Regions from separate parts of the Arthrobacter sp. BG5 genome, predicted to be linked through region 2. Evidence: predicted binding sites of a transcription regulator. Region 2 holds the regulator's gene; each other region holds the start of a gene.

Region 1 (3,195 bases), 1.3 Mb from region 2:
CGCCCTGGTTGTTGGTGCCGTGCGGCCAACCGCCGGCACGCCAGCAGTCATCGTTCACGTACCAGGCCCATCCGGCCGGGCCGGGATTTCCTAAAGCCGAACCGTCGGCCGCTGCTGTAATCGTCACTGCACCATCCTGCCAGACCTCCGCCACCCAACGCTCCCGCACTACCGCCGCCAAATCCCCCAACGCTCCCGCACCACCGCCGCACCACCGGCGCACCAACTGAGGGAGCGCCCTGGCCTCGGGGTTAACGCCGACGGCGGCCCCACCAAAGGTGGGACCGCCGTCGTCGAACGTACTGCGCTGACGGGAATCCGTCAGGCCGGGCGTTCAGGGCTGGAAAGCCGGATGGTTAGAAACCGCCCATGCCGCCCATGCCGCCCATGTCGTCGCCGCCGCCCATGGCCGGAGCGTTCTTCTCCGGCTTGTCGGCCACGACGGCCTCGGTGGTGAGGAACAGGCCGGCGATGGAAGCCGCGTTCTGCAGGGCAGAGCGGGTGACCTTGACCGGGTCGTTGATGCCGGCAGCCAGCAGGTCGACATATTCGCCGGTGGCAGCGTTCAGGCCGTGGCCGGCGGGCAGGCCGCGGACCTTGTCCACCACAACGCCGGGCTCAAGGCCGGCGTTGAAAGCGATCTGCTTCAGCGGGGCGTCGATGGCTACGCGGACGATGTTCGCGCCGGTTGCCTCGTCACCTTCGAGCTGCAGGTTGGCGAACGCCTTGGCGCCGGCCTGGATCAGGGCCACGCCACCGCCGGCGACGATGCCCTCTTCGACAGCAGCCTTGGCGTTGCGGACGGCGTCCTCAATGCGGTGCTTGCGTTCCTTGAGCTCAACCTCGGTTGCGGCACCGGCCTTGATGACTGCAACGCCGCCGGCCAGCTTGGCCAGGCGTTCCTGCAGCTTCTCGCGGTCGTAGTCGGAATCGGAGTTCTCGATCTCGGCACGGATCTGGGAGACGCGGCCGGCGATCTGGTCGGCGTCGCCGGCACCTTCGACGATGGTGGTCTCGTCCTTGGTAACAACGACCTTGCGGGCCTTGCCAAGCAGCTCGAGGCCGGCGGTCTCAAGCTTGAGGCCGACTTCCTCGGAGATGACCTGGCCGCCGGTGAGGATGGCGATGTCGGCCAGCTGCGCCTTGCGGCGGTCACCGAAGCCCGGAGCCTTGACGGCGACGGACTTGAAGGTGCCACGGATCTTGTTGACGATCAGGGTGGCCAGGGCCTCGCCCTCGATGTCCTCGGCAATGATCAGCAGCGGCTTGTTGGACTGCATGACCTTTTCGAGGACCGCAACCAGTTCCTTGACGTTGGAGATCTTGGAGTTGACGATCAGGATGTACGGGTCCTCGAGGACCGTTTCCTGGCGCTCGGCGTCGGTGACGAAGTAGGCCGAGATGTAGCCCTTGTCGAAGCGCATGCCCTCGGTGAGCTCCAGCTCGAGGCCGAAGGTGTTCGACTCCTCGACGGTGATGACGCCTTCCTTGCCGACCTTGTCCAGGGCTTCGGCAATCAGGGCGCCAATTTCGTTGTCGCCGGCAGAGATGGACGCGGTGGCGGCGATCTCTTCCTTGGTCTCGATTTCCTTGGCGGAAGCCAGGAGCTCGCGGGTGACGGCGTCAACGGCCTTTTCGATGCCGCGCTTCAGGGAGAGCGGGTCGGCACCGGCCGCGACGTTGCGCAGGCCTTCCTTGACGAGGGCCTGGGCCAGCACGGTGGCCGTGGTGGTACCGTCGCCGGCGACGTCGTCGGTCTTCTTGGCAACTTCCTTGACCAGCTCGGCGCCGATCTTCTCGTACGGGTCGTCCAGTTCGATCTCCTTGGCGATGGAAACACCATCGTTGGTGATCGTGGGGGCGCCCCACTTCTTTTCGAGGACGACGTTGCGTCCACGCGGGCCGAGGGTGACCTTGACGGCGTCGGCGAGGATGTTCAGGCCCCGCTCAAGACCGCGGCGTGCCTCTTCATCAAATGCAATGATCTTGGCCATAACGGCAGTAGTCCTTTCGGGACAGTCGTTAAGAATGAACCTGGGCTTTGGTGCCCGCGACGGACGATTCCTGCCCGGCAGCCTCTGTATGCCGCCGGGCCGGGGATCTCACCCCAGCCAGGTATTTCTCTCGCTCCCGGACCGCCCGCTCCCACGGCCGCAGCCGGCCGAAACCGGGCGTCGTGTTAGCAGTCAATACGCGGGAGTGCTAACTCAATAATTAGCACTCCCCCGGGGAGAGTGCAAGCAGTGGCGGCGGATGGCGGCGCCGCCGCGCGGGGCGCTTCGCTACCAGCGATCAGGAGCCGGTGCTGCGGGCGGTTTCGCTGCCGGTCATCGTGGCGATGTTGTCCGTGCCGTAGCTGTAGACCATGTAGGCGGCGGCGGTGACGTCGCCGTTGCTGTCGAAATTGATCGGGCCGGAGGCGCCGTCGTAATCGGGGCGTTTGCCGGCCCGGAGGGCGGCCACACAGTCCCGGTAGGACTTGCACGCCGCTGCTTCGCCGGAGGGAGCACCGGCACCGCCGTTCGCCGCCGTGCCGCCGGATACGGAGACCAGCTTCGAGGCGATCGAGGTGCCGGCGTCGTCCTCTGCCGCGGCGGCAGCAACGGCGGCGAGGTTGACGGCGTCATAGGTCTCGGCGGCAAAGGCCATGTCTTTGAGGCCCGGATCAACGGCCACGAGTTCGGCCTGGAAGTGCGCGGAGGGGAAGGTCCCGGGCAGGACCCCGCGGGCGCCGTCCAGGGCCTTGGAGCCGAGGCCGGCGCCGTACTGGTTGACCGCGCCGTCGCTGAGGATGAGCTTGTTCCCGGCCAGGCCCGCGTTGTTGAGCTCGGCGATGGCGCCTTGGGCGCCGTCGCGGGCCACGAGCACGACGGCGTCCGGGGCCGCTGCCTTGGCGGCAGCTGCCGCTTGTTGGGCCTGGCCGGCCTTGAACTCGGCGTCGACAGCGGTGCCCAGGCCCGCGGCCTTCGCTGCCGCTGCGACGGCGACGGAGACGTCCTTGCCGTAGTCGCCTTCCTCGTGCACGACGGCGATGGTCTTGGCGCCGCCGTCCTTGGCGAGTTTGACGAGGATCGACGCCTGCGCCACGTCGGCCGCGGCGGTGCGGAAGTAGTAGCCGCCGCTCTTGTAGGTGCTTAGCCCGGGTGCGGTGTTCGCCGGGGAAATGATCGCGACCTTCGCCCGCGCGAGCACGTC
Region 2 (3,195 bases):
GACCTTGAGGTCCCCGCGGCCATAGCCGCGCAGGTGCGTCACGCCCAGGCCGCGGAGCGTGATGACCTCCCCGGACTGGGTGCCGGCCTTGACGTCGATCTCCTGCTGCCCGTCGAAGGTGTCCAGGGTCAGTTCCGTGCCCAGCGCGGCGGCGGTCATCGGAATGTTCAGGCTCGCGTGCAGGTCGTCGCCCTCACGCACATAGGTGGCGTCGTTGTTGACCCGGATCTCGACGTAGAGGTCACCGGAGGGTCCGCCGGCCGGTCCGGCCTCGCCCTGGCCGGACAGCTGGATCCGGGTGCCGGTGGCGACCCCGGCCGGAACCTTCACGGTGAGCGTGCGGCGGCTGCGGATCCGGCCCTGGCCGGCGCACTCGTTGCACGGGTCCTTGATGACGGTGCCGAAGCCCTCGCAGCTTCCGCAGGGGGCCGTGGTCATGACCTGGCCGAGGATGGAACGCACGGCCCGCTGGACCTGCCCGCTGCCGCCGCAGATATCGCAGCGTTCGGGGTGGCTGCCGGGGCGGCAGCAGGAGCCCTCGCAGGTGGGGCAGGTGACGGCGGTGTCCACTTCAAGCTTCTTGTTCACGCCGAAGACGGCGTCGCGGAGGTCGATCCGGACGCTGATCAGCGCGTCCTGGCCGCGGCGTACCCGGGAGGCGGGGCCGCCCTGGCCGCCGGCCCCGCCGAAGAAGGTCTCGAAGATGTCCTGGAAGGCGAAGCCCTGGCCGGCGTAGCCGCCGCCGAAACCGTTGTCGGTCCCGTTCTCGTTGCCCGTGGTGTCGTAGACCCTGCGTTTCTGCGGGTCCGACAGGACCTCGTAGGCGTGCGTGACCGCCTTGAAGCGCTCGGAGGCGTCGTCCCCGGGGTTCACGTCCGGGTGCAGGGTCCGCGCAAGCTTGCGGTAGGCCTTCTTGATCTCTTCCCCCGTCGCTTCACGGGAGACTCCAAGAACGTCATAGTGGCTGCTCAAAGTGTGTATCTCTTCCTTTTTGTACTGCCAGTGGGGCACTGCCTGTAGTGGGCAAGAAGTCCGGTGCCGGATCCGGCCCGTCAGGGCCCAAGGATCCGCGAAAGGTAGCGGGCGACCGCACGGACGGCGGCCATGGTGGTCGGATAGTCCATCCGGGTGGGCCCCAGGACGCCGACCTTGGCCGTGGCGTCCGGGCCGTAGCCGGTGGCCACCACGGAGGCTTCGGAAAGCCCGTCGTAGGGGTTCTCCCGGCCGATGCTGACGGTGACGCCGCGCGGGTCCTGCGCCATGTCGCTGAGCAGGCGCAGCATCACCACCTGCTCTTCGAGCGCCTCCAGCACGGGGCCGATGCTCAGCGGGAAATCGACGTTGGAGCGGGCCAGGTTGGCGGTGCCGGCCATGACCATCCGCTCCTCGCGGCTGCTCGCGGCCAGCGACTCCAGTCCCCGGGACAGGGCCTGGGCGGCGCCGCGCCGCACCGGCGGGCAGTTGTCCACCACGGCCTGCAGCGACTGGGGCAGCAGCCCCAGCGGGGTGCCGGAGAGCCTGGCCAGGAACAGGGTCCGGAGCTCCGCGAGGGCGTCGTCGCCGAGGTCCTGGCCGACGTCGATCACCCGCTGCTCCACCTTGCCGGTGTCCGCAATCAGCACCGTGAGCACCTTGCGGGGCGCCAGGAGCACGAATTCGATGTGCCGGACGCGGGCCCGGCTCAGGAGCGGGTACTGCACGACGGCGACCTGGTTGGTCAGCTGCGACAGCAGCCGGACGGTCCGGTCCAGGACGTCGTCGAGATCCTCGGAACCCTCCAGCAGCGCCTGGATGGCGCGGCGCTCGGCCGGGGACAACGGCTTGACCGCAGAAATCTGGTCCACGAACAGGCGGTAGCCTTTGTCCGTGGGAATCCGGCCGGCACTCGTGTGCGGCGCCGTGATCAGGCCCTCGTCTTCCAGCGCGGCCATGTCATTGCGGATCGTGGCGCTGGACACACCCAGGTGGTGCCGCTCCACGAGCGCCTTGGATCCCACGGGCTCGCGGGAATGGACGTAGTCCTCCACGATGGCGCGCAGCACTTCGAGTTTGCGTGGCTCGCTCACGCTCCACCTCCAATCGACCCGTATCGGATTGCCGGCGCCGGCCGCGCGGAAAGACCCGCCCGGGGAACCCGCGGTTAGCACTCGACATGCCTAAGTGCTAACCAGTCTAATATGAGTCGCGCCGTTGTTAGCATTGGATTCGCTGCGGGCGTGACCCCCGGGACGGGTGTTTCCGGGCACACCACGGGCCGCACCGCCGTTCTTTCGCCCAAATTCCCGAGTGCAAAGCAGTGTGTAGCAGATGTCGTACCAGAATTGGGGCCCGCAGGATCTCTCCGCCCCCGCCAAGGCCCAGCTGCCCGAAATCGCGGTGGAACGGGGCATGGTGCTCGAGGATGTGCAGTCCGGCTGGGTCGGCGCCGTGACCCGGGTGGAGAAGTCCGGCGGCATGCACGTCGTGGCCCTCGAGGACCGGCGCGGCAAGTCACGCTCCTTCCGCCTCGGCTTCGGGTTCCTGCTCGAAGGCCGGCCGATCAAGCTCATGCCGCCCGCCCCGCGGGCAGCCGCCGCGGGCAGCGCAGCCGGCACCCGTACCGCGTCCGGTTCGGTCCGGGTCGCCGGACAGCGGGCCCAGGTAGCTAAAGCCAGCCGGATCTGGGTGGAAGGCAAGCACGACGCCGAGCTCGTCGAGAAGGTCTGGGGTGACGACCTCCGTGTGGTGGGCATCGTCGTCGAACCCCTGCACGGCATCGACGACCTCGCCGGCGCCGTCAGGGACTTCCGTCCCGGCCCCGGCCGCCGGCTCGGCTTGCTGGTGGACCACCTGGTTCCCGACTCGAAGGAATCCCGGATCGCCGACGCCGTGATGGCCTCTCCCGGCGCGGCCGGCAACGTGCTGATCGTCGGTCACCCCTACGTCGACGTCTGGCAGGCGATCCGACCGGCCGTACTGGGCATTGAGCGGTGGCCGGTGATTCCGCGCGGCGTGGACTGGAAAACCGGCATCCTGACGGCCTTCGGCTGGCCGCACAGCACCAAGGAGGACATCGGCCTGGGCTGGCAGAAACTCCTCGGTGCGGTCCGCAGCTACGCGGACCTGGAGCCCTCCCTGCTGGGCCGGGTCGAAGAAGTCATCGACTTCCTCACGGCGCCGTAGCCGTTCTCCCTGCCACGTTTCGCGGTCCGAGCA
Region 3 (3,195 bases), 800 kb from region 2:
CACTTCGCCCGGCTTCTCCGACGACATCGAGAACCTCAGCGCCGGCGACGCGCAGGACGCCTACGCCCCTGCCGCGGCGGACCGCCGGTAACCGGCGGACGGTGCCCGGCAGCAGGGAAGAGCTAATCGCAGCAAGGAGGCCGGCGGCATGAACGCAGGCAACGAGAACGGGAATGACACCCCGGAGCAGGGCGGCGACGGAAACGGCGTGCAGCCTCAGGACGCGGCGCTGCAGGGAGCGCGGCACCGGAGCGCCAAAGACAAGAAAGCCGGCAGCCCCGCGGTCCCCGGCGGGCTGCTGCCCAACAAGGCCGCCGAGGATGATCCGCGGCGCTGGGGCGACCAGCCCGGCACCTATGACCACGATGCCTGGCTCAAGGAACAGCGGCCGCCGCACTGGGGCTGAGCCGCGCGTCGGCACAGAGGCCGGCGCCCCCCGTTCAGCCTGGCCGCGCCCCCACCAGGACGAAGAACAGCTTGCCCTGCGTGGAGGCCCCGGCAAGCCGTTGGGCCTGCTCCGGGTCCGCCGCCACCACCATCAGCCCGTCCATCTCGCCGGCGCCGAGCCACTGGCCGGCTTTTTCTCCCTGCACAGAGGTCCACAGGACCGGGACCGCGGAGGCAAGCAGCCGGGACGCCGGGGCCTGCCCGGAGCCGTCACCGCTGGTCAGCACGACATTGACCAACTGACCGGGGGAGACCAGTTGGATCGATGCCGGGTCCGCCATTCGAAGTGGCACGGCTGCCGCGCCCGGCGGGCTGCCGGCCAGCAACCCCGGCCCGACGAGCTGGGAGTCGGTGAGGAGCTGGCCCCTGCGCAAGGCCCCGGCGAGTTGTTTGCCCTCGAGGGCGGGTAGTCCCAAGGAACCGCTTGGAAGCACTCCCGGCGGGACCTGAACGGCGGCGAGGTCGGCGGCAGCCAGCACCCGGCCGGCCGGAAGGTCCTTGGCTGCGGCCCATGCCGCGACGGTGGCGTCGGGTACCGGCGTCAATTGCTGCACGGTCATGCCGGCGGCGAGGCAAAGCAGCAGGGCAACGGCCAGCCGGCGGTGCCGGCCCCACCAGGCCCGAAGCCGGCGCCGTGGCGGGCGGCCGGAAAGCGGCGGGCGGAGAAGGCGTCGGCGGTGTGCCATGCCGCCACGCTACGGCCGGCCGGTGGGTCGCCGGCAGCCGTCGGCGGCGCTATGTGGAGAACTAACTGCGCTGCCGCGAGCCGGGCGGGATGTACCCGCCGGTTGCTAGCTGGCGGCGGCGGGGGCCGTTGTGGAGGTCGCCGGTGCTGCGGCGGGGGTGGCCGGCGCGACAGCGCTGCCCTTGGAGTCACGCGAGTCGGTCCGGTAGAAACCGGAACCCTTGAACACGACGCCGACGCTGTTGAACTTCTTGCGCAGGGTCCCCTGGCACTCCGGGCAGGTCGTCAGGGAGCTGTCCGTAAAGGACTGCACGGTCTCGAAGGCGTGGCTGCAGTCCTTGCAGGCGTATGCATACGTGGGCACTGGGATTCCTCCTTTAGGACAAACGAGCAGGTCCCGTGCTGCCGGCTGGATTGTCGCCACCGAGACGGTGGGCGAACATCCGGCGTTAGCAGTCGCAGGGCCTGAGTGCCAATTCTATCACCCGCGAAGGTGCGGCTAAGAAAGGCCCGAAAGCCCAGAAAGCCCGATCAGGCCGCCGGGCGCCAGTGCAAAGTCGACCCTTCGGTCGAACGACTCCGCGGGAATGCTGCCGGCGGGCAGCACCTCGGCGTCGTACACCACGGCCGCGGTCGGCACCGGGCGCTCCCTGGTTCCGGCGCCGCCCGGAGGCAGTGCGGCAAGGGCTGCCAGGAATTTGTCGTAGTAGCCGCCGCCCTGGCCGATCCTGTTGCCCGAACGGTCCAGGGCAGTGGCGGGCAGGAAGATGCCGGCGGCTCCGCGCACCTCAGTTGTGCCGAACCGTTCGCCGGCGGGTTCCTGGATGGGGGCGTAGCGGCTGCGGACAAATTCCGATTCGGGCGTCCAGTACACCCAGCTCAGTACCAGGTCCGGTTCGCAGACCGGCAGCAATACCCGTTGGCCGGCGTCGTGCAGGGCTCCCAGCAGGGGGAGGGTGGGCGGTTCGGAGCCGACGCCGAGGTAGGCGGCGAAAGTCCGCTGCCCGGCGTCGGCCAGCCCGGAGGCCCAGGCCAGCCCATGGCGGGCAATGGCGGCACCGGCGTCGGCCAGTTCCGCCGGCGACAGGGCGGCCCGCCGTAAGCGGTGGCGGGAGCGGATCTCTTCCTTGCTGCTCATGCAGTGGCGTCCTTTCGGCCGGGCGGCGCCGGAGGGCGGGCTGCCGCGGCTGCCATGCGGAGGACAATTACCTGATGTTTTGCCCCCTCAGTTAGATTAGTCCAGTGATTACACCCAACGCCTCCGTCCGTAAGGCCGTCATCCCCGCTGCGGGCCTCGGCACCCGCTTCCTTCCCGCCACCAAGGCGATGCCGAAGGAGATGCTGCCGGTCGTCGACAAGCCGGCCATCCAGTACGTGGTTGAGGAAGCCGTGAACGTGGGCCTCAACGATGTCCTGATGATCACCGGACGCAACAAGCGCGCCCTCGAGGACCACTTCGACCGCGTGCCCACGCTGGAAGCGATGCTGGAGGCCAAGGGAGACACCGCCAAGCTGGAGTCCATCCAGGCCGCCAGCAACCTCGGCGACATCCACTACGTCCGCCAGGGCGACCCGATGGGCCTGGGCCACGCCGTGCTGCGCGCCAAGCAGCACGTCGGTTACGAACCGTTCGCCGTCCTGCTGGGCGATGACCTCATCGACGCGCGCGACGAGCTGCTCAGCACCATGATCGAGGTCCAGGCGAAGACCGGCGGGTCGGTTGTGGCCCTGATCGAGGTCGAGCCCTCGCAGATCAGCGCTTACGGCTGCGCCGACGTCGAAGCCGTCGAGGGCGAGGAATACGTCCGGATCAAGCAGCTCGTGGAGAAGCCCGACGTCGATGAGGCCCCCTCCAACCTGGCCATCATCGGCCGGTACGTCCTTCACCCTGCGGTGTTCGAAGTCCTCGAGCGGACCGAGCCCGGCCGCGGCGGGGAAATCCAGCTCACCGATGCGCTGCAGGAACTTTCCGCCGGCGAGGGCGAAGGTTACGGCGTGTACGGCGTGATCTTCCGCGGCCGCCGCTACGACACCGGCGACAAGCTCAGCTACCTCAAGGCCTG

The links. Region 2 encodes HrcA, which represses chaperone genes, less so after heat shock. Its sites were predicted from a motif close to TTNGCACTCGNNNNNNNCGAGTGCNAA; they were not measured.
Region 1: the regulator HrcA is predicted to act here: its motif matches at 2,180-2,206, upstream of groL (chaperonin GroEL).
Region 3: the regulator HrcA is predicted to act here: its motif matches at 1,582-1,608, upstream of AC1MBE_RS05100 (FmdB family zinc ribbon protein).

Annotation. Positions count from the first base shown of each region.
Region 1 is NZ_CM155268.1:2,793,980-2,797,174, reverse strand. It holds gene AC1MBE_RS12985 (RNase H family protein) at 1-127, opposite strand, end outside; gene groL (chaperonin GroEL) at 357-1,994, opposite strand; gene AC1MBE_RS12975 (ABC transporter substrate-binding protein) at 2,293-3,195, opposite strand, start outside.
Region 2 is NZ_CM155268.1:329,182-332,376, forward strand. It holds gene dnaJ (molecular chaperone DnaJ) at 1-972, opposite strand, end outside; gene hrcA (heat-inducible transcriptional repressor HrcA) at 1,053-2,066, opposite strand; gene AC1MBE_RS01460 (DUF3097 domain-containing protein) at 2,308-3,162, shown strand.
Region 3 is NZ_CM155268.1:1,126,658-1,129,852, reverse strand. It holds gene AC1MBE_RS05115 (AAA family ATPase) at 1-91, shown strand, start outside; gene AC1MBE_RS05110 (hypothetical protein) at 149-406, shown strand; gene AC1MBE_RS05105 (RcpC/CpaB family pilus assembly protein) at 441-1,133, opposite strand; gene AC1MBE_RS05100 (FmdB family zinc ribbon protein) at 1,239-1,496, opposite strand; gene AC1MBE_RS05095 (5-formyltetrahydrofolate cyclo-ligase) at 1,632-2,270, opposite strand; gene galU (UTP--glucose-1-phosphate uridylyltransferase GalU) at 2,375-3,195, shown strand, end outside.